2 linked regions of the Phytoactinopolyspora mesophila genome follow. Each later gene encodes a partner of the first gene's protein in a complex. Links are inferred from orthologs where the notes say so. Each region holds a gene or a part of one and is shown in the gene's direction. Other genes may lie near its edges. The genes, in order: pcrA and uvrB.

Region 1 (14,495 bases):
CGTCCGGCGGGCTCTGCAGGAAACGATGGACGCCAACGCCCAGGTGTTCCGCTCCGAGGCGACCCTCAAGCAAGCGCTGGCCGACATCGCGGACCTGCGTGAGCGCTACGCCCGGGTCTCTGTGCAAGACAAGGGAAAGCGGTTCAATACCGACCTCTTGGAAGCCGTCGAGCTGGGTTTCCTGCTCGACTTGGCCGAGGTGATCGTCGCTGGTGCCCTCGAGCGCAAGGAATCACGCGGCGGGCATTTCCGTGAGGACTACCAGAACCGCGATGACGTCAATTACATGCGCCACACCATGGCGTACCGAGTCGCAGGTGACGACGGCACCGCCCAAGTCCGGCTGGACTACAAGCCCGTCGTCATCACCCGTTACCAGCCGATGGAGCGTAAGTTCTGATGACGTTGACCACCGAGGCTCCCGTCAAGGAAACACCTGACGCGGGCGCCATCCCGTCGTTCCAGGTCACCATGCGGATCCGGCGCTTCAACCCGGAGCTCGACACGGAGCCGCGCTGGGAGAACCACACCCTGACCATGCACGGCACCGACCGGGTGCTCGACGCACTTCACAAGATCAAGTGGGAGATCGACGGTTCCCTGACCTTCCGCCGCTCGTGCGCGCATGGCATCTGTGGCTCCGACGCGATGCGGATCAACGGGCGCAACCGGCTCGCGTGCAAGACGCTGCTCAAGGACCTGCCGCTCAAAAAGCCGGTGACGGTGGAGCCGATCAAGGGCCTGGCTGTGCAGAAGGACCTTGTGGTCGACATGGAGCCGTTTTACGAGGCCTACAAGTCGATCATGCCGTTCTTGGTCACGAGCGGGAACGAACCGACGCGGGAGCGGCGCCAGTCGCCCGCGGAACGCGAGCGGTTCGACGACACCACCAAGTGCATCCTCTGCGCCGCCTGCACAACGTCGTGCCCGGTGTATTGGTCCGACGGTCAGTACTTCGGGCCGCAGGCAATCGTCGGCGCGCACCGGTTCATCTTCGACAGCCGGGACGAAGGATCCGAGCAGCGCCTCGAGATCCTCAACGATCGCGAGGGCGTGTGGCGCTGCCGCACCACGTTCAACTGCACCGACGCCTGCCCCCGCGGCATCGAGGTCACCAAGGCGATCCAAGAGGTCAAGCAGGCTCTGCTGTTCCGCCGCGTCTAACCACCCGTAGCTTGCGTCCCTGCATCCCGAGGCCTCTGGCGCTCGCTTTGCAGGACGCTACCGGCGGCGACACAGACCGGTCGGATAGGCTCGGGCAAGTGAGTGAGACCACGCATGACACCGTGCTCGTTGTCGACTTCGGGGCGCAGTATGCGCAACTGATCGCCCGCCGGGTGCGCGAAGCCCGGGTGTACTCCGAGATCGTCCCGCACACCATGCCGGTGCAGGAGATGATCGCGAAACAACCGAAGGCCATCATCCTTTCGGGCGGGCCGTCCAGCGTCTACGCCGACGACGCCCCGTCGATCGACTCCTCCCTGTTCGACTCGGGCATCGCCACGTTCGGCATTTGTTACGGCTTCCAGGCGATGACTGTCGCGCTCGGCGGCCGGGTGGCGCGCACCGGCCTGTCAGAATTCGGCCGTACCCACATCGACATCGCCAACCCCGGCGCCCTGCTGCACGGCGTCGACACGGGGTCGTCAGTGTGGATGAGCCACAACGACTCCGTCACCCAAGCCCCGCCCGGGTTCGACGTCTTGGCCACGTCCGGAGCCACCCCGGTGGCGGCGTTCGAGGACACCGACCGTGGCTTGGCGGGCGTGCAATGGCATCCGGAGGTGCTGCACACCGAGTACGGCCAGGTGGTGCTCGAGCATTTCCTCTTCGACATCGCGGGCATCCGTCCTACCTGGACCATGGTCAACATCGTCGACGACGCCGTGGAGACCGTACGCGCCCAGGTCGGCGACAAACAGGTCATCTGCGCGCTATCCGGCGGCGTCGATTCCTCGGTGGCGGCCGCGCTGGTCCAACGTGCCATCGGCGATCGGCTGACCTGTGTCTTCGTCGACCACGGGCTGCTCCGCGCTGGCGAAGCCGAACAGGTCGAGCGTGATTTCGTCGCAGCTACCGGCGTCGACCTGCACGTGGTGCATGCCGAGGACCGCTTCTTGAATGCGCTCAAGGGGGTCGACGATCCCGAGGAGAAGCGCAAGATCATCGGCCGGGAATTCATCCGCGTCTTCGAGGACGCCGCACGGGAGATCGTCGCCAAGGCGGGTGCCGAGGGCGGCGAGGTCGAGTTCCTCGTCCAGGGCACGCTCTATCCGGACGTCGTCGAATCCGGCGGCGGCGAGGGCGCCGCGAACATCAAGAGTCACCACAACGTTGGCGGGCTCCCGGATGATCTGCAGTTCACGCTGGTGGAGCCGCTGCGCTGGCTGTTCAAGGACGAAGTCCGCGCGGTCGGCGAACAGCTCGGCATCCCGGCCGACATTGTCTGGCGGCACCCGTTTCCCGGCCCTGGCCTGGCAATCCGGATCATCGGCTCGGTCGACCACGAACGGCTGGAGATCCTGCGTAAGGCCGATGCCATCGCGCGGGCGGAGGTCACCGACGCCGGCCTGGACCGCGACGTCTGGCAGTTCCCGGTGGTGCTACTGGCCGACGTTCGCTCGGTGGGAGTGCAGGGAGACGGCCGCACCTACGGGCATCCCATCGTCCTTCGCCCCGTGAGCAGCGAAGACGCGATGACGGCCGACTGGTCGCGGCTCCCGTATGAACTACTCGAGCGGATCTCCACCCGGATCACCAACGAGGTCCCCGAGGTCAACCGGGTCACACTCGACATCACGAGTAAGCCACCCGGCACCATTGAATGGGAGTAGCACTCCGCCGCCCCGCAAACCTCACCATGTCTTCAGCGCTCCCCCATGCCTTCAGCGCACCGCCATGCCTTCAGCGCTCCTCCATGCCTTCAGCGCACCCCCATGCCTTCAGCGCTTCGCCATCGTCCACCCCGCCACTTTTCGCCCTCACCCTTCGGTGATCGTCAGTGGGTTGTGGTCGCTGTCGGAACCTATTTGTCCGATTTACCGGACGGGATAGCGACCACAACCCACTGACGATCACCGAAGGTTCCCCATGGGGAATACGACGAACGCCCGCCGCGAGCGGGACTCGACGCTGCTGCGGGGATGCGGCGGTTGAATCAGGGCGTGCCGGGTTCGGACGGGCATCGGCGAGACCCCGCTGCGTAAACCAGGCAGCCCCGCCGCGACCAAGGTGCGACGAGGCCGCCGGGGAGCAGCCAGAGACTTCCTCAGGCGCTTTACGAGCCTCCCGTGGCATGCTTTTCCGCCACGGGTTGTGAGGCATGAGGAAGTCTCTGGCTGCTCCCCGGCCCCTATTCGGACCGGTCGCGCCGGAGCTTGCCGATCGACGCCATCAGCCCAGCCAGGCCGATAGATACGAGCAGGACAGGGGCGGCCACTTCGAGCCCATCAAGCCCCATGACGTCCAGCTCAACCAGCGACCACACGATGAACACTCCAAGGAAGAACAGGCCGAATACGAGGGACGAGACGTCGGTGTCGTGGCGTTTCATGGGGCCGGCTCCAGTTCCGCGCGGGTGACTTCGATATTCCCGACGCCCACCTCGAGGGTGAGTTCTATCTGGCCGCCGCCGACGCCGTCCGGGCCGAAGTCCGTGTACGTTTCGGTTCGGCCGAAGCCCGATGTGGATGTGTCGAAGATATCTTGTGCGCCCAAACCCAGTGAGCTGGTGACGACGACGTCAGCCTCCGGCGGCACGATGACGCCCACAGGACCCACACCGAGTTGCACCGTGATGCTCACGACATCCCCGTCGTCGAGCTCCAGCTCAGAGAGGTCGTAGTCGACGGGGCCCGCACCGTGTTCCACGTTCGTTGCCGGCAGGGCCGCCAGATCCGCGGACGCGACCAGCTCCACCGGCCCGGTCGCGAGGCTCCATTGGTTGGCCAGGGAGGCCGGGATCAACGCGAGAGTCAAGAGAATGCCCAGCCAGATGAGTCCGCGGGAACGGCCGTACCAGGTGCCGACCAGCAGTCCGAGACCAACGACGGCCAACGGCACCGCAACGTACATCGGGCCTGGACTCAGGCCGAAGATCACACTGGACAGGGCCACACCGCCAACGGAGATCAACGCCGCGCAGAACGTCAGGAATCCGAGTACTGAACGCTCTTTGACCACCGGCTCAGCCGCGGGTGGCGCGACTGGTTCCGGAGGCTGGTCCTGGAGGTAATAGAGGTCGCTGTAGCGCGAGGACGACGAAGCATCTCCTGCGCCCCAGTCTGGCCCTTCCGGCCACCCCTGCGAAACCGAGCCTGACGTGCTCGGCACCGGCCCGAGATCTGACGCGACGGCAGCATCCGGCGCGGTGGCGTCGTCCACCGGCGTGGTCGACTCCGGCGTTTCCGGTGCAGAGGCGCCAGCGGTGGACCTGGAGGGGACGCCGGCGTCCGGGTCGGCCACATTCGGCGGTGCATACCCGGCGGCGTGGGGCGGGGTCCAACCGCCGGTGCCGGTGGCGGCGTCATACACGTACGGCACGTCGCTGGGCATCCGGGGCGGGTGCTCGGCTTCGGGCTCCTCGGCGCCTCGTTTCAGCAAGGTGTACACCCCGATCGCCGCGAGGATCAGCAGCACTGGGCCGAACGGCGCGGAGCTGATCACGATGCCGGACGAGATCAGGGTGACCGACCCCAGGGCCAGCGCCAGCGGGATGGCGCTGGTGTCACGGACCTCGCGGCGCCCGATCGCCTGGTCGAGTATCGAGGCCGGCTCGTCTTCGGCCGGAAGCAACAGCCACGCCGCCGCGTAGAAGAGGACACCGGCACCGCCGAAGAGAACGAGCACAGCCGTGACCACCCGCAGGATCACCGGATCGATACCGAGGCGTCGACCGAGACCGCCGAGCACGCCGGCGACGACACGATCGGTGCGGCTGCGCCGCAGCATACGCAGCTCCTCGTGCATCCCTGGTGAACTTGTGTAGGTGTGCCCACCATCCGGCGGGCTCGACGGGTTTTCGGTCATATACCGATCGTGCCCTCTCGCCGGCGCCGTCACCATCGGGGAAGACCCTGAATCAACCCCCGGCACGTCGTCGGTGCATTCCAAGGGGCTTCCCGCATGGCGGGGATGAGCTCGCACGTGTGACTATCAATGTCATGGACGTCGTGCCGAAGCCGCAGTCTGCCCACCGTACGGGTGGCACAGGCACACACACGTCTGCTGATCCGCCGAAGTTTGCGCGCAGCCCGGACGGGCGCCTGGTTGCGGGGGTAGCGTCCGGGCTGGCCCGCCACCTCGGTTTGCAGCCGCTCACGGTGCGCATCGCGTTCAGCGTGCTGACCGGCCTTTCCGGGTTCGGGATCGTGCTGTATCTGGCCTTGTGGATCTTCACCCCGACGGAGCAGGACCTCGCCCGGCGAGCGGAGCAGAACGCCCCGGCAGGAATCGCCGCGGCGAGCCGGGCCGGGATGCGACGCCGTCGCCAGCTGGTAGCCCGCACCGGGGACCTCGGCCAGCTAGCTGCCCTGGTTGCTCTGGGCGCGGGCGCCACACTGATCTTCGGCCAGACCCCGCTCGGCATCAGCGAGGGCTACGTCCTGCCGATGGTGCTCGCCGCCGCCGGTTTGACGCTGATGTGGCGCAGCGCCGACTCCGAGCAGCGCGAACGCATGGCTACACTCTCTCCGCGCGTGCCGTGGCTGGGCGTCGTCGCCGCCGGTGGTGGCTGGTCGGCGATGGTGCGAATCGTGGCCGGAATACTCGTCGTCGTCATCGGCGGTGTCGTCTTCCTGGCAGGGCAGGGGCAGCTGGACGCCACTCTGGACGCGTTGACCGGAATCGCCGTGTTGCTGGTCGGGATCGGGCTCATTCTGGGGCCGTGGTTGTGGCAGCTGTGGCGCACCGCCGAGTCGGAACGACGCGAGCGTATCGTCTCTCAAGAGCGCGCCGACATGGCCGCCCACCTGCACGATTCCGTGTTGCAGACCCTGGCCTTGATCCAGAAGCAGGCCAACGATCCCCGTGCCGTGATCAAGCTCGCCCGGAGCCAGGAACGCGATCTTCGGAACTGGCTGTACGACGGCCAGAATCCCGACGACGAGTCCTCGCTCGCTGCGGCCCTGGTGCAGGCCGGCGCAGAAGTCGAAGACGCCTTCGAGATCCCGGTGGAAGTCGTCACGGTGGGCGACGCTCCCGTGGACGATCTCGGCCGGGCCCTGCTCAACGCCGCCCGCGAGGCCACTGTCAACGCCGCCAAGCACTCCGGCGCCAGCAAGATCGACATCTTTCTCGAGGCGGATGATGAGAGCATCGAGCTTTTCGTCCGAGACCGCGGCTCCGGGTTCGATCCGGACGACGTGGCGGAGGATCGGCTCGGGGTCAGGCGCTCGATCATCGACCGGATGCAGCGCCACGGCGGCTCCGCTCGAGTCCGCTCCGCGCCGGGCGAAGGTACCGAGGTCAAACTGTCGGCCAAACGTGCATGAGATCCTGAGCTGGCAGACTGGAATCACCAATGGGAAGACAGGTGGAGACGACGTGAGCGAATCGAACAGTGCCGACGGCGGCCGGCCGCGGACCACGCCGGTCCGGGTGTTGCTGGTCGACGATCACGCGATGTTCCGGACCGGCGTGCGCGCCGAACTGGCCCAGGCGTCCAACGCTGTGGACGTTGTCGGCGAGGCCGCGGACACTCAGGAAGCGATCAAGATCATCTCCGAGCTGCGGCCCGAGGTGGTCCTGCTCGACGTCCACCTGCCCGGCGGTGGAGGCGTCGAAGTGCTGCGCCAGCTGCACCCGAAGTTGCCCGATGTCCGATTTCTCGCGCTGTCGGTGTCCGACGCGGCTGAGGATGTCATCGGCACCATCCGCGGCGGCGCTCGCGGTTACGTGACGAAGACCATCACCGGCGACGATCTCGTCGACGCGATCGTCCGGGTCGCCGACGACGACGCCGTCTTCTCACCCAGACTCGCCGGATTCGTGCTGGACGCCTTCGCGGGTTCGGAAGCTCCCAGCGTCGACGACGACCTCGACCGGCTGACCCGGCGCGAACGGGAGGTTCTCCGGCTGATCGCCCGCGGATACGCGTACAAGGAGATCGCGAAGGAGCTGTTCATCTCCGTCAAGACCGTGGAGACACATGTCTCCGCGGTGCTGCGCAAGCTTCAGTTGTCGAACCGCTACGAACTCACGAGGTGGGCCACCGATCGCCGCCTGATCTAATCCGCCAACGATCACCGATTGTTGCGGCAGCCGCAGAGCCCGCCGAGTGAGTCCGGGCAGTCGAGCATGTCGGTGCAACCGCATAGGCTTGTCCCACGATGAGCGCATCCATAGAACAGCCCACATTGCTGCCCCCAGCGGCCTCCGTTCCACTGCCCGGGAAAGCGAAGGCTTCTGAAGCCCAACCGCACCCAGATGAGCGGGAAGAGCGTCGCCGTGGCGACGTCGAAGACATCTTGGACGGCTTGAACCCGCAGCAGCGGGAAGCCGTCACCCATGAGGGGCCGCCCCTGCTCATCGTCGCCGGTGCCGGCTCCGGCAAGACCCGGGTTCTCACCAGCCGCATCGCGCATCTGCTGGCGGCGCGCAATGTCCATCCCGGCTCTGTCCTCGCCATCACCTTCACCAACAAGGCCGCTGGCGAGATGAAGGAGCGGGTTGCCGATCTCATCGGGCGCCGAGCCGGCATCATGTGGGTGTCCACGTTCCACTCAGCGTGTGTGCGCATTCTGCGCCGCGAGGCCAAGCGCTTCGGCTTCACCTCGTCGTTCACCATCTATGACCAGGCCGACTCGCAACGGCTGATGACCCTGGTGTGCCGCGATCTCGACCTCGACCCCCGGCGGCACCCACCGCGCGCGTTCAGCTACGCGGTCAGCAACTTCAAGAACGAACTCATCGATCACGAGACCGCCGCGGCGCGCGCCAACAGCCCACACGAGAAGACCGTCGCCGAAGCCTACGCGATGTACCAGCAGCGGCTGACCAGCGCCAACGCGTTCGACTTCGACGACCTCATCATGACCACGGTCAACCTGTTCCAGGCCTTTCCCGACGTCGCGGAGAACTACCGCAGACGGTTCCGGCACGTGCTCGTCGATGAGTACCAGGACACCAATCATGCCCAGTACGTCCTGATCCGGGAGCTGGTCGGACGCACCGACGAAGCCTCGGGCGACACCCCTTCGGTTCAGCCTGCGGAGCTATGCGTCGTTGGCGATGCCGACCAATCGATCTACGCCTTCCGCGGCGCAACCATCCGCAACATCGAGGAATTCGAGAAGGACTACCCAGACGCCCGTGTGGTGCTGCTCGAACAGAACTATCGCTCTACCCAGACCATCCTGTCCGCGGCCAATGCGGTGATCTCTCGCAACGAAGGCCGCAAGCCGAAGCGGCTGTGGAGCGAGAGCGGCGACGGCGAAAAGATCGTCGGCTATGTCGCGGACGACGAGCACAGCGAGGCGCAGTTCATCGCCGAGGAGATCGACCGCCTCGCCGACGAGGGGCACGCCTCGACCGGCGACGTCGCCATCTTCTACCGCACCAACGCTCAGTCTCGCGTCATGGAGGAGATCCTGATCCGGGTCGGCCTGCCGTATCGCGTCGTCGGCGGAGTGCGCTTCTATGAGCGCCGCGAGATCAAGGACGCGCTGGCCTACCTTCGTTTCCTGGCCAACCCGGAAGACACGGTATCCCTGCGACGTATCCTCAACGTCCCCAAGCGCGGCATCGGTGACCGCGCCGAGACGATGGTGGACGCTCTGGCTCAGCGTGAGCGCATCACCTTCTGGCAGGCATTACGCCGTGCAGCCGATGCCCCTGGGATCGCGACCCGTTCGGTCAAGGCAATCGAGGCATTCGTCGAACTCACCGACGAGCTCCGGCTCCTGGCCGAGGACGACGCCGATCCCGCCGCGATCCTGGAGGCGGTGCTGGAACGCACCGGTTACATGGCCGAGCTCGCCGGATCCGACGACCCCCAGGATGAGACCCGCGTCGACAACCTCCGTGAACTCGTCGCAGTCGCCACCGAATACGACGTCAGCCAGGCCGAGGAAGACACCGGCGGCACACTGACCGGATTCCTCGAACGAGTCAGCTTGGTGGCCGACGCCGACGAGATCCCCGAAGGGGAAGACCACGAGGGCGTCATCACCCTGATGACCCTGCACACCGCCAAGGGTCTGGAGTTTCCCGTCGTCTTCCTGACCGGATTGGAGGACGGCGTGTTTCCTCATCAACGCTCCTTGTCCGATCCGCGTGAGCTTGAAGAGGAACGTCGGCTGGCTTACGTGGGCATCACCCGGGCGCGCGAGCGGCTGTATCTTTCCCGGGCCACCGTCCGCAGCGCCTGGGGCGCGCCCAGCCACAATCCCGCCTCCCGGTTCCTCGCCGAGATCCCGGAAGAACTCATCGACTGGCGGCGCACCGAGGCGGATCAGACGCGTTGGACCACACCGCGTGCGCCTCGGCTTGGGGGCGGGAACCGGACAGGATCGCGGCCGGTCCCCTCGCTTTCTGCCGGCGACCGGGTCACACATGATGCATTCGGCCTGGGCACGGTTGTGGCAACATCGGGCTCCGGCGACCAAGCGCAGGTCACTGTCGACTTCGGTGACGACGGACTGAAGACGCTCATGTTGCGCTACGCCCCGGTCGAGAAGCTGTGACTCCGCATCCCCTTCGAGGGCTCGACGCCGGTGGTGTCACCAGGTCTTCGAATGAGGATCCGACCACCAGGTGACAGAGCTCGGCTCAGGGGTAGACCGCTGCGGCGCGCGCTGCCGCGCCGATCGCTACGGCTCTCTCGCCGAGCATGCTCGGCATCACCGACAGCGGCTGATCGGAGACAGGAGGTTCAGCGGCGATCTCTGCCTTGATCGCAGGCTCCAGCAGATCCCACGCCCTCGCGACACCACCGCCGACCACCACCGACGTCACGTCCACGAGGGTCGCCACCATCACCGCCGCCCGGCCGACGCCACGTCCGGCCTCCTCGAACACCGCTGCCGCTATGGGGTCGCCTGCGCGAGCACGCGCGGCAATAGCTGTGGCGGACAACGGCGCGCCCGTGGCGACGCCGCGCTCGCGGTAGCGCGAGACGATCGCGCGCCCGGAAGCCAGCGTCTCCAGGTGCCCGGTCCTCCCGCACGTACACGGGCGGTCCCCGAACCCAGGAACGTGGCCTATCTCTCCGGCCGCCCCGTGCGGCCCGGTGTGGAGTTCTCCACCCAGAACCAACGCTCCCCCGACGCCCGTGCCGAGCATGATGCCCAGGACGTCGTCGAGTCCATGGGCTGCGCCGAAGCGGTGCTCACTCTCAACGAACGCGTTCACGTCGTTCTCGACGACCACCGGAACGTGCAACGCCATACGAAGGTCGCTGGCCAGCGGGTATCCCTCCCAGTCGTGGAAGGAGTCCGACGCCGCGATGATCGAGCCGTCTACCGGATCTATCACTCCGGCAGCGCCCACGCCCACAGCTGTCAATTGGAACGGGCCCGTACCAAGCGCCTGCTCGACGGCGCGCAGGGCAGCCCCGCACATTGCCGTACCGCCTGACCGGGCGGGGGTGCGGGTAGTCGCCTCGGCGGCGACCGTTCCGTCAGGTTCGACCAATACCACCGAGGTTGTGGTCCCGCCGATATCGATCCCGGCAGCCACCGGCCGCGTCGCCTGCCGCACTCAACGTCCCCCGAGGCCGGCGGTCGCGATCCCTTTGACCAGGTGTTTCTGGAGCGCGATGACAATGATCGTCGTCGGAATCATCGAGATGATCGCCGCCGCCATCTGCAGGTCCCAGCGGGTTCCGTGCTGTCCGGAGAACGACGCCAGACCGATCGGCAACGTGCCGTGCGACTGGTAATCGACGACGGTGATCAGCGGCCAGAGGTAGCTGTTCCAGAACGCCAGGAAGGTGAAGACGGCAAGGACGGCCACCGCGGACTTGGCCAACGGCAGGATGATCTGCAAGAAGGTGCGAACGGCGCTGGCCCCATCCACCTTGGCGGCTTCGTCCAGTTCGTATGGGATCCCCCGGAAGAACTGGCGCATCAGGAAAGTGCCGAACGCGGTGAAGGCGAACGGGAAGATCAGCGACTGGTACGTGTCGACCCAGCCGAACCACTGCATCACGATGAACATGGGGACGACGACGACCTCTTGCGGCACCATGAGCGTGGCCAGGAAGAGCACGAAGACGACGTCGCGTCCGGGCCAGCGCAGTCGCCCGAACGCGTAGCCAGCAGTTGTCGACACCACGAGCACCACCAACGTGCCGGCGGTAGCGACGAAGAACGAGTTGAAGATGTACTTGGCGAATGGCCCGTAGGCGAACACTTCAGCGAAGTTGCTCCACCTGAGCTCGGAACCGATGAGCCGCGGAGGCATGGAGAAGACCTCGGTGTTCGGCTTGAGCGCGGTGAAGAACGCATAGACGATCGGCGTCGCGAATATCGCGGCCGCCAGCACGACGGCCGCGTGGGCGAGTACGGTCCGCAGCCGGCCGTGTTTGGTCCCCGGCAGTCCTTCCGGGCGGGTGTTCCTGGCGCGACGGTTCCCGCGTTTAACCTGGCCAGCGCCGCCGCCCGGCAATGTCGCGGCCCCTGTCTCAGTGCTCATAATGCACCCACCGTTTCTGCGCTTTGAACTGCATGGCGGTGATCAGGATGATCAAGACGAACAGCACCCACGCCGCGGCGGCCGCCAGACCGAGATTCTGGAACTGGAAGCCCTGGTTGTAGATGAACTGGACCAGCGGCATGGTGGCGTTGCCCGGGCCACCGCCGGTCAATAGCTGCGGCTGCGCGAACACTTGCAAGGACGTGATGATCGTCATCACCGTCGCGAAGAAGATGGCCGGTGAGAGCATCGGGATGACAACGCTGCGGATCATGCGCGCTCCTTGAGCACCATCGATCCGGGCGGCTTCCATCACCGATGCCGGCAGTTGTTCCAGGGCCGCGGAGAAGATCAGCATGTTGTAGCCCATCCCCTGCCAGACGGACATCATCACGACCATGATCATGGCCCAGTGCCGGTCGGCCAGGAAGTTCGGCAACTCGACACCGAACACGGAGGTGGACACCCCGTTGAACAGTCCTTGCGGCTGCAGCATCATCTTCCAGACCAGGGCGTTCGCGACGATCGGCGTCACGACCGGAATGAAGAAGAGCACCCGGAACGCGCCGCGCCCACGGATCCGCGGCGAGAGCGCCAGCGCCAAAGACAATGCGACGATCAGATTCATCGGCACGAACAGCAGCGTGAAGACCGCTGAGTTCCGCAACGCCGGCCAGAAATCCGGATGCCGGGTGAACAGGTCGACGTAGTTTCCGAAGCCGGCAAAGGAGCGCTCACCGAAGGCGGGCCAGTTGTACAAACTCATCACGATCGACAGAACGACCGGAACGATCGTGAACACGGCGAGACCCGCCAGGGCCGGGCTGATGAAGCCCAGCGCCTGGCGCGTCTCGGCCTTGGCCAGTTCGCTCCGGCGTCGCTGTCTTCGCGTCAACGTCGGCATCACATTCCCCTATCTGGCATGAACCGCTCCCGCATTTGCGCTGCCCCAGCCCGACGCGCGCAGCCTGTGCCGACAAGCAGTTCGGCCTGGAGGCGTCGGCGGGGCAGGAGGACGGTGACGGTGTTGTCGGCCGACCGTCCGGAGGCGCCCGGCGGGCAGGAGGGTGCTGAAAGGATTCGTCGGCCGACCGTCCCACCCTCTTGCGTGTCCTCTCTCCGACGCGCACAGCCTGTGCCGACAAGCAGTTCGACCTGCGTCGGCGGGATAGGAGGACGGTGACGGTGTTCTTGGCCGACCGTCCGGAGGCGAAGGCATAAGCGCGCAAGCGCGAATGCCGCCGCCGGAGGCCAGGGAGGCCAAGAACACCGTCACCGTCCGATCCCGAAGCCTCAGTTGCCGAACTGCGCCTGCGCCTGGTCGAGCACGTCGGCCATCGATGTTTGGCCGGAGTAGACGCTGACCAGCTGCGGCTGCAGAGCGGTGTTGACCTGGTCCCAGTTCGTGGTGGAGCGCTGCCCTTCCACCTCGGCGAACGCGGCGTCGAATGCCGCCTTGACTTCGTCACGCACGTCGTCGTCGAGCGACTCGAAGTACAGCGGCTGCGAGCCGGCCCGGGCGGGGTAGCTGCGGCCGGACGCTGCCATCGCGTCCTGGGCGGCCTCGCCTACCAGCGATCCGAGCACAGCAAGGGCGGCGTCCTTGTCTTCGCAGTCCTTGGCGATGCCGTAGCCGGAACCGAGGATCAGCGCGGTGCTGCCGTTGTCCCCCGCCGGCAGGTTCACCATGCCCGCAGCGAAGCCCGTGTCGTTGCCGAGGTAGCTGACCGCGTTCCAGGTACCGTCGACGGCCATCGCCGCGTTCCCGCCGGAGTACTCGTTCTCGCCCCATCCGGTATCGGAGGCCGACGGGACCTCCGCCGCCACCGATGCCTCAGTGACAAGTTCCGCGTACCAGGTGGCTGCCTGCACGAAGTCCGGATCGGTGAGCGCGAGCTCTCCGTTCTCATCCACCGGTTGCTTGCCGGACAACGCGATCGGCAACGACATCCACTGGAATTCGCCCATACCGACCGCGAAGCCCTTGTTGGCATCGGTCGTGGCGGCTTGCGCCGCGGCTTCGAAGTCGTCGAACGTCCATCCCAGCTCTGGCTCGGCCGCACCGGCCTCGGCGAAGAGGTCCTTGTTGTAGTAGACGAGCATCGTCGCGACGTCGAACGGCAACCCATACAGCTGACCGTCGTGGGACATGATGTCGAACGCTCCTGGCGAGAAGTCGTCCTCGGATACCCCCGCCTGTTCCAGGTCCTCGGCCGTGAGCGGGTGGAACGCCTCGGCGTAGGTCGACAGCCGCTGCCCGTTCATCGACGTCACGCAGGCGACGTTCCCTGACGAGAGATTGGTGGTGAGCTTGGTGAAATAGTCGTTCCACGGCGCTGTCTGCAGGTTGACCGTGAGGTCCGGGTTCTCCTCCCGCACGATTTCGAGGGTCTCTTCGAGAGCGTCGATGTCGGACTGGCTGCCGGCCCACATGTCCCAGACGATCGTCGCGCCCGCACCGCTACCACCGTCGCCAGAACTCGTGGCTGGCCCGTCGTCGCCGGAACCACACGCAGCGAGCGACAAGCCCACAACCGAGGCGGTGCCGATGGCCAAACTCCTGGTAAAACGCATGATCGTTTCCTCTCCGTTCGTCGTGATGCTGATGTGGAGCAGCGGGGCTGAGTGTGGTGCCTTTCCGTCAGGCGCCTGGCTCGAGGAAGACCTCGACGACCGGAACCTCGACGTCCGGCCGTACGGTCGGCAGGGTCAGGGTGAGAGTTCCGGGTGGCTGCCCGCCTGGTGTGGTGTTCCACGCCGCCTGGGTGGGGTCGATCTGGGTCCGCTGAATCTCGGACCCGTCGTTGAGCAGTTGCGCGTACCGGACCTTGCCGGCCATGTCCTTCAGGTGAACGTGGCCG
Region 2 (14,420 bases), on another replicon or contig:
CCCCAATGCCTCCCGAGTACCCAGCGGCCCCCCAAGCGCCCCTAAGGGCACGATCTGAGACATATACCTTTGCCGACCGGTTGGTCGATGTCAACCAACTCCTGCCTTATAGTGAGGCGCGTGTTGCGTGTGGGCCTGACGGGCGGGATCGGTGCCGGCAAGTCGACTGTGGCCCGTCGCTTGGCGAAGCTGGGTGCAGTTGTCATCGACGCGGACCAGATCGCCCGTGAGGTCGTAGCACCTGGCACTCCCGGTCTCGAAGCGGTCATCAGTGAGTTCGGCAGCGGCATCGTGGCCGCCGACGGCTCGCTCGATCGTGGTGCGCTCGGGACACTTGTCTTCGGCGACGACGAGCGCCGCGCGGCCTTGAACGCAATCATCCATCCGCTGGTGTACCAGCGACGCGGCGAACTGGTCGCGCAGGCAGCTGCGGATGCGGTCGTGGTCGAGGACATCCCGTTGCTGATCGAGAACGGGCTGGGGCCGTCCTATCCGCTGGTGATCGTTGTATATGCGACCGAGGCCACCCGGATCGAGCGGCTCGCCGCCCGCGGCATGACGGTCGACGAGGCTCGGTCTCGCATCCGGGCTCAGGCCAGCGATGACGAACGTCGGGCGGCCGCGGACGTCTGGCTGGACAACACCGGCTCGAGGGCGCCCGTGGTCGCTGAGCTCGAGGAGCTTTGGCAGCACCGGCTGGTCCCGTTCGAGGCCAACTGCCGGAATAGGCGCCCGGCAGCACGTGCCCAGCAGCCGGAGATTGTGGACGCCAACCCGAGCTGGCCGGATGAGGCCGCCCGGCTGGTTGCCCGAATCGCCACGGCGTTGGGGGAGGGCGCCCGACGGATCGACCACATCGGTTCGACGGCGGTGCCCGGGTTGCCGGCCAAGGACGTCATCGACCTCCAAGTGATTGTCGACGATCTCGGCGCAGCAGGCCGGGCAGCTGCGGACCTGCTGGAGGCGGGCTTCGTCCGGATGCCTGACCGGTGGTTCGATGTAGCACGCGACGGCTCGGAGATTGACAAAGCGGTAGCGTGCAACGCTGATCCGGGCCGCGCGGTCAACGTACACGTGAGACCAGCGCCATCGCCGGTGTGCCGGGATACGCTGCTGTTTCGTGATTGGCTGCGGGCAAGTCCGGCAGAGGTCACTGAATACGCGGCGTTGAAGCGCCGGCTGGCGGCGGCCGAGTACGCGTTGATGGATGATTACGCACGGGAGAAGACGCCGTGGGTGAACGCGGCCCTGGAGAGAGCTGAGTCTTGGGCCGAGCGGACCGGTTGGAGATTCGGCGGGTGAGCGCCAAGAAGAGCGCCGGTATCCTGCCGTTTCGCCGTACTGATGCGGAACTCGAGGTGCTGCTCGGTCACATGGGCGGCCCGTTCTGGGCCAAACGCGACGCCGGCGGCTGGTCGGTGATCAAAGGTGAGCACTCACCCGAAGAAGAACCCCTGGCGGCCGCCCGCCGTGAATTCGAGGAGGAACTCGGCCTGCCGGCGCCGGAAGCCGAATTTCTCTCGCTCGGCTACGTCCGGCAAGCCGGTGGAAAGATCGTGACCGTGTTCGCTGCCGAGACCGATGTCGATCCGGACGGCATCTCCCCGGGCACGTTCGAGATGGAATGGCCGCGGGGGTCGGGGCAGATCAGGGAGTTTCCCGAGATCGACCGCGCCGCATGGTTCGACCTGCGCACCGCGCACGAGAAGATCGTCAAAGGCCAGCGGGCTTTCCTCGATCGCCTGGCCGAGGTGGTCTCCCTTCGGTGATCGTGAGTACGTTGTGGTTGTTCACGACGGGACAAATCGGGCGGATTTGCCCCTGGCGACAACCAGAACCTACTCACGATCACCGGGGTCAGGGGCTGGGTTGTCAGGTGAGCCGGTGGCCGGTCCCGGAAGGCGAGGGTGCTGGCTCACCGGGCAGCGGTCGTTTGGAGACGCGGTCGGGAACCGGTGTGTCCGCCGGAAGCAGCGGGCAGGGCTGCGGTGCGCCCCACTGCTGGTGAAGTGGCAACACACCGGCCCACTCGCGATGAGCGCTGAGATCTTCCTCGTCGTCACCGGGGGGTCCGGAACGCATTTTCACCGAAGCTTCGTGCAAGGAGATCGCCAGCACGCCGGTCTTGGCGAGTTCTTTGCGCGTCGGCTGCCGGGTGGCATTCCACGAACCGGGCGCGATGTGCTCGGTGATCACCCGTAGGGCAGCCAGTTTGTCCGTGCTTGCGGTGATCGGGACCGCTTCGCCGATGATCACCGCGCTGGCGTAGTTCATCGAGTGATGGAACACCGACCTCGCGTAGACCACACCGTCGACGCGGGTGACGTTGATGCTGATCGGGGCGGTGCCGGCCGCGTCCATCAGGCTCGCGGCTCCGGTGGAGCCATGCAGGTACAACTTATCGCCTTCGCGTCCATAACCGGTGGGAACGACGAGGGGAACGCCGTCGCGGATCGTCGCGAAATGACATATGAGGCACGAGTCGAGCAGCGCATACAGGGTCGCCCGATCAGTTCGGGCACGTTTGGCGCCTCGCCGTATCGTGCTGCGGGCCGTGGGGGAGAGCGGTGGAGCGTTATCCATGCCTCCATGATTCCCCGACATGTGGCAGGCTTGAATGGCCAATTCCAGCCAATACCAGAAGGCCACTTGGATGAAAGAGCTGCCGATCACCCTCGACCGCGGAGCATCGCTCCCTCTCGCCAGCCAGGTGGCGGACGGGATTCGGTCGATCTGCGCGCGGGGCTTCATCCGGGTCGGCGACCGGTTGCCGTCCACCCGCGCCCTGGCGTCTTCGCTTGGTGTCAGCCGGACGGTGACCGAGTCGGCCTTCGAACAGCTGCACGCGGAGGGCTGGATCACCGGCCGGCGCGGTTCGGGGACGTACGTCGCCGCTGTCCCGCCCGATGTGGCAGCCACGCGAGACGGTATCAGAGCACGTCACACGCCCGGTGATCTTCGTGCTCCGTGGCCCGGTGGCCCGCGGACGGCACCTGGCGCAATGCGTGAGCCAGGCTGGGAGGTGAGTTCTGAACTGGACCTTCGGCCAGGATCACCTTGGGCCGCGGGCATGCGCCCGGACGTATGGCGCAGGGCGTGGCGGAGCGCCGCTGATCTCGAGCCGGACCGGCGTCCGCTCCGAGAAGGCTTCCAGGGCTACCGCGCCGCCGTGGAAGAGCACCTGCTGCGGCACCGAGGACTGGCGGTCGAGAGCAGCGCTGTTCTGGCCACTGCCGGGACTACCGCGGCGGTGACGGAACTGTCCCATGCTGTGCTGGGGCGAGGCAGCAAGGTCGCCGTCGAAGAGCCGGGCTATCCCCGCGCCGTAGGGGCGTTTCGGGCGGCCGGTGTCGAGGTGCTACCGGTCCCGGTTGACTCGAAAGGCGTGGTCGTCAACGCCATCCCGGCCCGGGTGGCCGCCGTCTATTGCACGCCGGCCCACCAGTTCCCGCTGGGTGGACGGCTGCCGGCGACGCGTCGTTCGGCGCTTGTGGAGTGGGCCCGACGTTCCGGCTCACTGATCATCGAAGACGACTACGACGGTGAACTGCGCTACGACGTCGCTCCACTGCCGCTGCTCGCCGCGATCGGGCCGGACGTCGTGATTCATCTCGGAACCGCCAGCAAGGTGATCTCGCCGACCCTCGGCGCCGGATGGATGGTGGCGCGCCGCGAGGTGAGCGCAGCCGTCGCCGCCTACCGCGAGGAGACCGGGACCGGGCCCAGTCCCGCTGGCCAGCGCGTGCTGACGGCGATGGCGGAACTCGGTGATCTCGGGCGGCACCTGCGCAGGGTACGGCGGGAGCTCGCGGCCCGGCGCGCGTTGGTGGTGTCCACGCTGGAGGTGGCCGGCGCGCGAGTCATCGGCGATCGGGCCGGAGCGCATGTGGTGCTGCTCGTAGAGAATGCTGACGCGGAACTCGACCTGGTGGTCCGGGCGGCCGATGCCGGTGTTCAACTCGATGGCTTGCGGAGGTGTTTTGCCGGGCCGTCGAACCGGTTCGGGGTGACGCTGGGTTACTCCGCTCCGGCGCGGCGTCGCGACCTGGAGAATGCTATACATCGAGTTGTGGGCTGCCTTGTCCGCACGGAATGAAAACCTGTGACTGCCGGTCACGTCGCTGAGCAGGGCGTTGTCCCCGTGGACCTAGCCAGACAGAAAGAATTTTTCTTCTGGGGGTCGACGCTGCGTAGATTTGCGAATATATTCCAGGGCGTCTAGGAGATCTTCCGGAACGGAGGAGTGACTATGCCCCCTGTCCCCTCATCCACATCGCGCTCTTTCACACGACGCCGCGCTCTGGCGCTCGGCGGTGGTGCGCTGGTCGGTGCTGCCCTCGGCGGTGCCGGGTTCACGCTCCCAGCCCAGGCGCGCACGGCCAGCAAGCTGGCGGAGACGTTCGAGGCCGTCGCCGCCAAGCACGGAATTCCTCGTGACCTACTCGTGGCGATCGGGTATGCCGAAACCCGGCTGACCCGGCACGACGGCCCCAGCCAGGCCAATGGTTTCGGCATGATGCATCTGGTCAACAATCCGGAGCACCGCACTCTCGCCGAAGCCGCTCGCCTCACCGACCACTCCAAAGGTGCTCTCAAGAACCAGAACGACGCCAACATCGACGGCGCCGCCGCCGTGTTGCGCGCCTACGCCGACGACCAAGGGTTCTCCGAAGGCACCCGCCGAGACATCGGTGCCTGGTATCCCGTCGTGGCCCGTTACTCCGGCGCCAGCGACCCATTCGTCCAGCGTCTGTACGCTGACGGGGTCTACGATGCGCTGTGGACCGGCTTCGAGAAGTCCGGAGTGGTACTCGAACCCGATCCGGTGGACCCGGACCGTGACGCCGTGCCGCTTGGTTTCCGGGCCATGTCCAACCATGTCGACTACCCACCGGCGCAGTGGGCGGCTGCCCACTCGAGCAACTACACGTCGTCGAATCGGCCGAGCAGTTACGCCATCAACTACGTGGTGATCCACGTGATGCAGGGAACGTATGCCGGCAGCATCTCGTGGTTCCAGAACCCGTCGTCGAACGTGTCCGCACACTATTGTGTACGTTCGTCGGACGGGCAGGTCACTCAGATGGTGCGGCATCGTGACATCGGCTGGCACGCCGGCAACTCGACGTACAACCGCCACTCGGTCGGCATCGAGCACGAAGGCTGGTTCGACCAGCCGCAGTGGTACACCGAGGCCATGTATCGCTCCTCGGCGGCGCTCACCCGCCACATCTGCGACATGCACGGTATCCCCAAAGAACGGTCTCGCATCATCGGCCACAACCAGGCGTCGTCCACGCCGTGCCCCGGCCAGATATGGGACTGGGGCAGGTACATGGGCTACGTCACCGAAGACGAGGGCGGCGATCCCGTGTGGGACGTCGTCGTGGAATCGACCTCGTCGGATCATTTCGTGGCGAGCAACAGCTGGCAGCAGTCGTCGTGGGCGGCCAACAAGTACGGCGACGCGTACTCGTTCAACACGCCTGAGCCGGTGTCGGACGCCGCTTGGTTCCGCGCCAACCTGCCCGAAGCTGGCACCTACCGCGTCGAGGTCTGGCATCCGTCCGACTCCGGTTACAACGACCGGACGCCGTACGTCGTGGCGACCACGAGCGGCAACCAGTCGGTGCACGTGAACCAGCGGACCGGCGGTGGCGCCTGGCGCTCGATCGGGAACTTCTCCCTGGCCGCCGGCTATCGCGAGGTGGTCGGTGTCAGCCGGTGGACATCGGGTTCTGGCTACGTCATCGCCGACGCGGTCCGGATTTCGTTGCTCGGTTAGCCCTGGGTAGCGAACGTGGAGCGGGCCTCTGGCCCCCTGAAAGGCCCGCTCCACGCAAGCCGCTCGGCGGTGGCGGTGACGTTGTCGGTGCCACGGCATACCGTAGTCCTTATGCGTCCTACCACCGAGATCGTCCGCCGCGAGGGCCGGTTCGAAGTTGTCAGCGAGTGGGATCCTTCGGGTGATCAGCCCGCGGCCATCGATGAGCTGGAGCGGCGGGTACGAGCCGGTGAGAACGACGTCGTCCTGCTCGGCGCCACGGGAACCGGAAAGAGCGCAACCACGGCGTGGCTGATCGAGCGCTTACAGCGACCCACCCTGGTGATGGCGCCTAACAAGACACTCGCGGCGCAGCTGGCCACGGAGTTTCGAGAGCTGCTGCCCAACAACGCCGTCGAGTACTTCGTGTCGTATTACGACTACTACCAGCCCGAGGCTTACGTCCCGCAGACTGACACATACATCGAGAAGGACTCATCCATCAATGATGAGGTCGAGCGGCTGCGCCATTCGACCACCGGTTCGTTGATGACGCGTCGAGACGTGGTCGTCGTGGCCACGGTGTCCTGCATCTACGGTCTCGGTAATCCGCAGGAGTACTCGGACCGCATGGTCTGGCTACGGGTGGGTGAGGAACGCGATCGCGAGGCGCTGCTGCGGCGGCTGGTAGAGATCCAGTACACCCGGAATGATCAGAATTTCACCAGGGGTACGTTCCGGGTTCGCGGCGACACCCTGGAGATCATTCCTCAGTACGGTGAGCTCGCTGTCCGCGTCGAGTTCTTCGGCGACGAGATCGAGCGCATCACCACGTTGCATCCGCTGACAGGAGAGGTCATCAGCGAGGAAGACCTCATGTATGTCTTCCCGGCTTCGCACTATGTGGCCGCACCGGAGACGCAGGAGCGAGCCCTGCAGGCCATCGAGGCGGAGCTGGCCGAGCGCCTCGGGGAGCTCGAGAAGCAGAACAAGCTGCTGGAAGCTCAGCGGTTGCGGATGCGCACCAGCTACGACCTCGAGATGATCCGCGAGGTCGGTTTCACCTCGGGAATCGAGAACTATTCACGTCACTTCGACGGCCGCGCGCAGGGCTCACCGCCCAACTGCCTGCTGGACTACTTCCCCGAAGACTTCCTGCTCGTGATCGACGAGTCCCACGTCACGGTGCCGCAGATCGGCGGCATGTACGAGGGCGACATGAGCCGCAAGCGTACGCTGGTCGAGCACGGCTTCCGGCTGCCCAGCGCGATGGACAACCGACCGCTGCGCTGGGAGGAGTTCCTCGAACGAGTCGGGCAGAAGGTCTACCTCTCTGCCACCCCCGGACCGTACGAGCTCGGTAAGAGCGACGGCGCCGTCGAGCAGATCATCCGGCCCACCGGATTGGTCGACCCCGAGGTAGTGGTGAAGTCCACCAAGGGCCAGATCGACGACCTCATGCACGAGATCAATCGCCGCGCCGCTCAGAACGAGCGGGTGCTGGTCACCACTCTGACGAAGAAGATGGCCGAAGACCTCACCGACTACCTCATGGAGAACGGCGTCCGCGTCCGTTACCTGCACAGTGAGGTCGACACCTTGCGCCGCGTCGAACTGCTGCGCGAGCTGCGGATGGGCGAGTTCGATGTGCTGGTCGGTATCAACCTGCTCCGTGAGGGCCTCGACCTTCCGGAGGTGTCCCTGGTCAGCATCCTGGACGCGGACAAGGAAGGTTTCCTGCGCTCGGGAACATCACTGATCCAGACCATCGGGCGGGCCGCGCGGAACGTGTCGGGGCAGGTGCACATGTACGCCGACACCATCACCCCGTCCATGCAGAACGCGATCGACGAGACCAACCGGCGGCGTCAGAAGCAGGTCGCTTACAACATCGAGCACGGCATCGACCCCACACCGCTTCGTAAGCGCATCGGTGACATCACCGAGTTGCTCGCACGCGAGGATGCCGACACGGACGAGCTCATCGGCGGCTCGGGGCGCACCGCCAGCCGGGGCAAAGCCCCGGTTCCCGGGATGCAGAGCACGTCCGAGGCCGGCCGGCACGCGGCCGAGCTGGCCGGCATGCCCGCTGCCGACCTGGCTGATCTCATCCAGCAGCTCTCCCAGCAGATGCACAACGCCGCAGCAGAGCTGCAGTTCGAACTGGCGGCCAGGTTGAGAGACGAGATCTCGGAGCTGAAGAAAGAACTGCGCGGCATGCGTGAGGCTGGTGTCGGCTGAGCCGACGCGGGCTTGGGTGCGCCGGATGCGCGGCGTAGCCCAAAGCATGCGATACTAGGACCAGTTGGAGGGGAGTATTCCTTCGCGGCGTAGTCGTCATCTCGGATCTGGAAACGGAACCCGGCGACGTCGGCCCAGTTAGAGCTGGGCGGAAGAGACCTCCGGTCGCACGCGGCAAACGTTCGCGTGTCTAAACGACCGGAGAGGAATCTCGCCCGTTGCTTGACCTTCCTGTGTGGTTCGAGATCGGCACGCTCGTCGTCATCACCCTGCTGCTGATCGCGGACCTGCTGATCGTCACTCGCCGCCCGCACGCGCCCTCGATGCGTGAGTCCAGCGCATGGGTCACTTTCTACATCGCCCTGCCGATCCTGTTCGGTTTTCTCCTGCTGTTCGTCAGCGGAGGACAGGCATCGGGTGAGTTCTTCGCCGGCTGGCTGACCGAGAAGAGTCTCAGCGTCGACAATCTCTTCATCTTCGTGATCATCATGACTCAGTTCCGGGTGCCGCGGCAGTACCAGCAGTCGGTCCTGATGTTCGGCATCCTGCTCGCCATCGTCATGCGAGGTGCGTTCATCGTTCTGGGCGCGATGGCCATCAACCAGTTCGCGTGGGTGTTCTATCTCTTCGGGGCGTTCTTGATCTATACGGCGGTGAAGCTCGCGCAGCAGCAAGCCGCGACCGAGGTCCACGACGACTCGTACGACAACGCCCTGCTCCGCAAGATCAGCGCACGGCTCCCGGTGACCGACGAGTACGACAGCATCAAATTCCGCACGCGAGTCGACGGGCGAAAGATGTTCACCCCCATGCTCGTCGTGTTCGTCGCGATCGCTTCGGCCGACCTGCTGTTCGCGGTCGACTCCATCCCGGCGATCTTCGGCATCACCCAGGAGATGTTCATCGTGTTCACCGCGAACGTGTTCGCTCTCATGGGGCTGCGCCAGCTCTATTTCTTGCTCGGGGGACTGCTCGAGCGCTTGGTGTACCTGGCGGCCGGTCTCGCGGTGATCCTGGCCTTCATCGGCGTCAAACTAGTACTGCACGCGCTGCACGAGAACAACCTGCCGTTTGTCAATGATGGACAGCCGCTGCACGTTCCGGAGATCCCGATCGTCGCGTCGTTGGTCTTCATCATGGCGACGCTGGCGGTGACGACCGTAGCCAGCCTGCTGAAGACCCGCCGCGACCGGCGTGGGGAGCTGGAGCTCGACGCCGTCGACTAGCGCTCCCGCTTCTTGCGTCCTGCAGAGTGAGCGCGGTAGGGCACACTCTGCAGGACGCAACGGCTCGTGTCCGGGGGTGGCGTTATCGTGGACCAATGCGCCTTCACCGAGAGCGGTGCGCATGACGCTGAGCTGGGGGGCGTCGATGCGCCGCGGGAGCAACCTGCCACGCGTCGGCGATTTCAATCAGGCGGTCATTCTCGACACCATCAGGCGTTCCGCCGAAGGTCTCAGCCGGGTCGAGCTGGTCGAGGCGACCGGGCTGTCGTCGCAGACGGTCACCAACATCTGCCGGAAGCTGCTCGGTACTGGTCTGATCACCGAGGCCGGTAAGCAGAGTTCGGGGCCGGGGAAGCCGCGGACCATCCTGCGGCTGCAGCCTGCCGGGCGGTTCGCGCTCGGAGTGCATCTTGATCCGGCGGTTCTCACGTTCGTGATCCTGGATCTGGTCGGGAACGTCGTCGCACACGCCCAGCGCCCTACCCCGAAGGTCACCGATCCGGATCAGGTGATCGCTGGGATGGCCGAGACGTTGCACCAACTGGTGGACGAGGCCGACGTGCCCGCCGACCGGCTGCTCGGCCTCGGGATCGCTTCGCCGGGGCCCATCGACGTGGTCCGCGGTGTGGTGGTCGACCCGCCGCTGTTGTTCGGCTGGCGGGACGTGCCGCTGCGGGCGGCGCTGAACGAAGCGACCGGATTGCCGGTGCTGCTCGACAAGGACGTGACCGCGGCGGCGGTGGCCGAGATGTGGGCAGGCGGTTCCGGCAGCGGCAGCTTCGTCTTTTTCTACCTGGGCACTGGGATCGGAACGGGGATGGTGGTACGCGACAGCGTGCTGCGGGGCGTCTCCGATAACGCCGGAGAGATCGGGCATTTCCTCGTCGACCCAACCGGCCCGGTGTGCCTGTGCGGTCGCCGCGGCTGTGTTGGAGGCGCGGCGATGCCATACCGGCTGGTGGTCGAGGCCGTTGAGGCCGGGGTGCTCGATCATGTGCCGAACGAGGAGGACGCGAGCGAGGTGGATCGGTGGTTCACCGTCCTCTGTGAGCGAGCGGCGGCGGGCGACGCCCGGGCCGTAGCCATCCTCGACCGCTCGGCCGTTCGAGTCGCCAAGGCGGCGACGGACGTGGTCAACCTGCTCGACCTGGACCGGGTGGTTTTCGGCGGGCCATTCTGGAGCCGGCTCGAGCAGCGCTACCTGCAGGTGATCCCGCCGCTGCTGGAGGCGGAAGCGACGATGCGCAACGTCCATGCGGTCGACGTCGTCGGTACCAGCGTGGGGGAGGACGTCGGAGCCATCGGCGCCGCCTGCCTGGTGCTGGACAACAGCCTTTCGCCCCGCCCGTCGTCGTTGTTGATCGGCTCCTGAGCAGCAGTCTTCGACCGGTCGTTCGAGAGCGGCCGAAGCCGCCGTAGCTGTGGGAACGCTCCCGATAGATGGCGGTGCCGGGCTGCGTCAGGGTAGGCAATGTTTCGAAACGGTAACGAGGCGGTTATGAGCCTTGACGCTAATTAGCCAATTTGATTGATTTACTCGTCATATTGCCGGCACGGGGCCGCCTCGCCAGCGAGGCGGGTACCGAACAGGGAGAGATGATGCGTCTCAGAACCGGTGTCACACTCATGCTCACTGCTGGGCTGATGGTTGTTGCAGGTTGCGGGTCCGACGACGCGGGGCAGGCCGGCGGCGACCGGACACTGACCATCGCTTACCAGAAGTTCGGCAACTTCGTTCATGCCGACAATCACTTCATCCGGGTCAAGGACGAGTTCGAGGCCGTCCATGAGGATGTCACGGTCGAGCTGGTACCCATCGAGGCGGCCCAGAACGACTACTTCACCAAGCTCGCTCTGATGCATGGCTCGGAGTCGACCGCGCCGGACGTCATGTACGAAGACACGTTCATGATCAAATCTGACGTCGACGCCGGCTATCTGCTGCCACTCGACGAGTACCTGGACGAGTGGGACGAGTGGGACCAGTTCTTCGACAATGCGAAGGTGGCGGGTGCCGGCGATGACGGCTCCATCTACGGCATACCGATGGGCACCGACACCCGAGCGCTCTGGTACAACACCGAGCTGTTCGAGCAGGCCGGCATCCCGTTGCCCTGGGAGCCTGCGACGTGGGAGGACCTGCTCGACACGGCCCGGACCATCCAGCGCGAGCTCCCTGATGTTGTCCCGCTCAACGTGTACTCCGGAAAGCCGATGGGCGAGGCGTCGGCGATGCAAGGTTTCCAGATGCTGCTCTATGGCACCGAGGACCGCCTGTACGACGAGGAGACGCAGACCTGGATCGTCGGATCGCAGGGCTTCACCGATTCACTCGAATTCGTTCAGACCATCTTCGACGAAGGACTGGCTCCGACACCTCAGCAGGCACTGGACTCCAACATGGGCAGCACCGTCGGCGCCCAATGGCTGCCGGAAGGTGAGCTGGCCATCGCACTCGACGGATCCTGGCTGTCCGGCGTATGGCTGGAGACCGGGGAGCGTGCCTGGCCCGAATGGAACGACGTGATGGCGCAGGCTCCGATGCCCACCCAGCATGGCCAGGAGCCCGGCGCGGTCAGCATGTCCGGTGGTTGGACGCTCGCGATCGGCGCCCAGACCAAGGAGCCCGAACTGGCGTGGGAGTTCGTGAAGTTGTCCTTGGACCAGCCCAACTCGCTGAGCTATAACAAGGCCGCCAGTCAGATCGCGGTGCGCGAAGACGTCGCTGAGGACCCCGAATACGTCGAGGCGAATCCGTCCTTCGAGTTCTTCTCCGGGATCGTCGACGTCACTCATTTCCGGCCAGCCACCTCCGACTACCCGCAGATCTCGAATGAAATCCAGGTAGCAATGGAGTCGGTGATGACCGGTCAGCAGGCTCCTGACGAGGCCGCGGCGGTGTACGACGAGGCCGTGGAACGCATCGTCGGCGCGGACCGCATCACCGGCGCCCGCTGACGAATGGCTGTGACAAGAGGTGCCGCGCCTGCCGCCGGGCCGGACCAGCGCTCCAGGCGTTCTCGCGGACGAGGGCCGGGCGCGCGCCCCGGCCATCCATTCGGCCGCACATTCACCCGGATCCTCCCACTGGCACCGGCCGTTGTGCTGCTCGGGTTGTTCATGGCCGGCCCGGTGGTGTGGTCCTTCTACGGCTCATTCACCGACGCGGCGCTGACCGGCGCGGCTGCCCGGGAGAGCACGTGGGTGGGACTGGACAACTACACCGGGTTGTTCTCCGATCCGAACTTCCCGAAATCTGTCTGGCTGACGATCGTCTTCGTCGTGGCCTCGGCGATCGTCGGCCAGAATATTCTCGGCCTCGCGCTGGCCATGTTGATGCGCAGCGCCAACCGGGTGGTGCGCAGTGTGGTCGGGACTCTCGTTGTCACCGCGTGGGTGCTGCCGGAGATCGTCGCTGCGTTCGCCGCCTACGCGTTCTTCCACGCCGACGGCACACTGAACAACGTGTTCGGCCTGGTCGGCCTGGACGGCACCAACTGGCTGTACGACCTGCCGATGCTCGCGGTCATTCTCGCCAACGTGTGGCGGGGCACCGCATTCTCGATGATGGTCTATTCGGCCGCCCTGACCGCCGTACCGCCGGATGTGACCGAAGCGGCGACGATGGACGGAGCGAGCGGGCCGAAACGACTGGTCTACATCACCCTGCCGATGATCCGGCGCAGCATCTCTACCAATTTCATGCTCACCACGCTGCAGACGCTGTCCGTCTTCACGTTGATCTACGTCATGACCGCCGGCGGACCGGGTACCGACAGCTCGACGCTGCCGATCCTGGCCTACCAGGAAGCGTTCAGCTTCGGCCGGGTCGGCTACGGAACCGCGATCGCCACCATCATGCTGCTGATCGGCGCGGTGTTCTCGGTGATCTACATCCGCATGCTCAAGCCGGAGGTGGACTGATCATGCCGGTCACCGTCACAGAGCTCAAATCTCCGGGCGCACGCCGTCGCTGGCAGCTCACCTCCGCCCGCCGGGCACCGGCCCGGATGGCGTCCAACACCATCCTGATCCTGATCGGGCTGTGTTTCCTGCTGCCTCTGGGCTGGCTGGTGCTCGCATCGGTCGATCCGGCCGCGACACTCGCCGTGCGGGTGCCCGGTCAGCTCTCGACGGAGAACTTCGAAGCCGTCCTCAGCGCTGACCGGACCTTCCGGCCGCTCTGGAACAGCGTGGTGCTCTCCGGCGGATGTGCACTGATCACGGTGGTGGTGGCGATCCTCGCGGCCTATCCGTTGTCGCGATACCGGATGCGGTTCAACAAGCCGTTCATGTACGGCATCCTGTTCGGCACCGGGCTGCCTATCACCGCCATGATGGTGCCGGTCTACGGCTTGTTCGTCCGGCTGAACCTGCTGGACTCCATGACCGGGACCATCTTTTTCCTGGCCGCCACGTCGCTGCCGATGGCGGTCTGGATGACGAAGAACTTCATGGACTCCGTGCCGGTCAGCCTCGAAGAGGCCGCTTGGGTAGACGGCGCTTCGTCGATGCGTGCACTGTGGGCAGTGGTGGTGCCGTTGATGCGGCCCGGCATCGCCGTCGTCTTCATCTTCGTCTTCATCCAGGCCTGGGGAAACTTCTTCGTCCCGTTCGTCCTCCTGCTCAGCCCGGACAAGCAGCCGGCCGCTGTCAGTATCTTCACCTTCTTCGGGCAGTACGGCTCCGTGGCATACGGGCAGCTGGCGGCGTTCTCGCTGTTGTATGCCGTACCGGTGCTCATGTTGTACGTCCTTGTCTCGCGCGTGCTGGGCGGGTCGTTCGCCATGGGAGGAGCGGTGAAGGGCTGAGCGAGTCGCAGTGCGCCGGCCCTTCTCCCTGAAATGCAACGTTCGAGTGCAAGTGACGAGGAGACATCGATGCACGATGATTCGGCGCTGGTCGAGGCGCGGCTACAGCGGTTCGTCCGGGAGCGGATCCAGACAGCGCGTTATCGGCGGACCGCGCCGCTGACAGTCGAGGCGTGGGCCGTGCCGGACGAGCCTGTCCCGTTCGACGATGCCGTCGGCCAGGCGTACGGCCCGGCAGCTGTGGGAGAGCCGTGGGGCAAACCATGGGAGACGGTGTGGTTCCATGTCACCGGCCAGATACCGGTCGAATGGGCCGCCAGCGATGGCGCCGAGCAGTGTTCGTTCGAGGTGGTCATCGACCTCGGATTCAGCGAGGCG

What was found.
Region 2: the proteins of pcrA (region 1) and uvrB are in contact, whole or in part, in a crystal structure (PDB 7EGT), measured with the Thermus thermophilus proteins. The link is inferred for Phytoactinopolyspora mesophila from one-to-one orthologs. Residues at the interface, in WP_096412145.1 of Thermus thermophilus: His654, Arg656, Phe657, Gln666, Asp668, Glu669, Lys680, Arg681, Leu682, Ser683, Lys685, Tyr686, Ala687; in WP_096411307.1 of Thermus thermophilus: Glu23, Leu25, Arg26, Asp27, Gly28, Glu29, Arg30, Phe31, Arg55, Glu326, Asp327, Phe328, Glu379, Ser382, Gln383, His398, Gly400, Arg401.

Annotation. Positions count from the first base shown.
Region 1 is NZ_WLZY01000005.1:206,381-220,875, reverse strand. Bases 7,010-10,005 are described here. They hold pcrA (DNA helicase PcrA), read left to right. Parts: upstream 7,010-7,328; coding sequence 7,329-9,683; downstream 9,684-10,005. Other genes in these bases: F7O44_RS15845 (ROK family protein), read right to left, coding at 9,769-10,005; F7O44_RS15855 (response regulator), read left to right, coding at 7,010-7,230. In the rest of the region: sdhA (succinate dehydrogenase flavoprotein subunit), read left to right, coding at 1-400; F7O44_RS15880 (succinate dehydrogenase iron-sulfur subunit), read left to right, coding at 400-1,164; guaA (glutamine-hydrolyzing GMP synthase), read left to right, coding at 1,263-2,834; F7O44_RS15870 (hypothetical protein), read right to left, coding at 3,353-3,553; F7O44_RS15865 (PspC domain-containing protein), read right to left, coding at 3,550-5,028; F7O44_RS29675 (PspC domain-containing protein), read left to right, coding at 5,148-6,491; more of F7O44_RS15855, read left to right, coding at 6,544-7,009; more of F7O44_RS15845, read right to left, coding at 10,006-10,698; F7O44_RS15840 (carbohydrate ABC transporter permease), read right to left, coding at 10,699-11,634; F7O44_RS15835 (carbohydrate ABC transporter permease), read right to left, coding at 11,624-12,538; F7O44_RS15830 (ABC transporter substrate-binding protein), read right to left, coding at 12,928-14,208; F7O44_RS15825 (alpha-L-fucosidase), read right to left, coding at 14,276-14,495. UniProt on the Escherichia coli protein: A helicase with DNA-dependent ATPase activity. Unwinds DNA duplexes with 3'-5' polarity. Translocates on single-stranded DNA with 3'-5' polarity. Initiates unwinding more efficiently from a nicked substrate than double-stranded DNA.
Region 2 is NZ_WLZY01000001.1:64,422-78,841, forward strand. What follows is about bases 5,530-8,450. They hold uvrB (excinuclease ABC subunit UvrB), read left to right. Parts: upstream 5,530-5,896; coding sequence 5,897-8,005; downstream 8,006-8,450. Other genes in these bases: F7O44_RS00285 (golvesin C-terminal-like domain-containing protein), read left to right, coding at 5,530-5,785; F7O44_RS00295 (TerC family protein), read left to right, coding at 8,224-8,450. Outside these bases: coaE (dephospho-CoA kinase), read left to right, coding at 121-1,302; F7O44_RS00270 (NUDIX domain-containing protein), read left to right, coding at 1,299-1,769; F7O44_RS00275 (pyridoxamine 5'-phosphate oxidase family protein), read right to left, coding at 1,873-2,583; MocR-like pyridoxine biosynthesis transcription factor PdxR, read left to right, coding at 2,654-4,096; more of F7O44_RS00285, read left to right, coding at 4,250-5,529; more of F7O44_RS00295, read left to right, coding at 8,451-9,231; F7O44_RS00300 (ROK family transcriptional regulator), read left to right, coding at 9,353-10,603; F7O44_RS00305 (extracellular solute-binding protein), read left to right, coding at 10,831-12,189; F7O44_RS29855 (carbohydrate ABC transporter permease), read left to right, coding at 12,193-13,155; F7O44_RS00315 (carbohydrate ABC transporter permease), read left to right, coding at 13,158-14,042; F7O44_RS00320 (alpha-mannosidase), read left to right, coding at 14,112-14,420. UniProt on the Escherichia coli protein: The UvrABC repair system catalyzes the recognition and processing of DNA lesions. A damage recognition complex composed of 2 UvrA and 2 UvrB subunits scans DNA for abnormalities.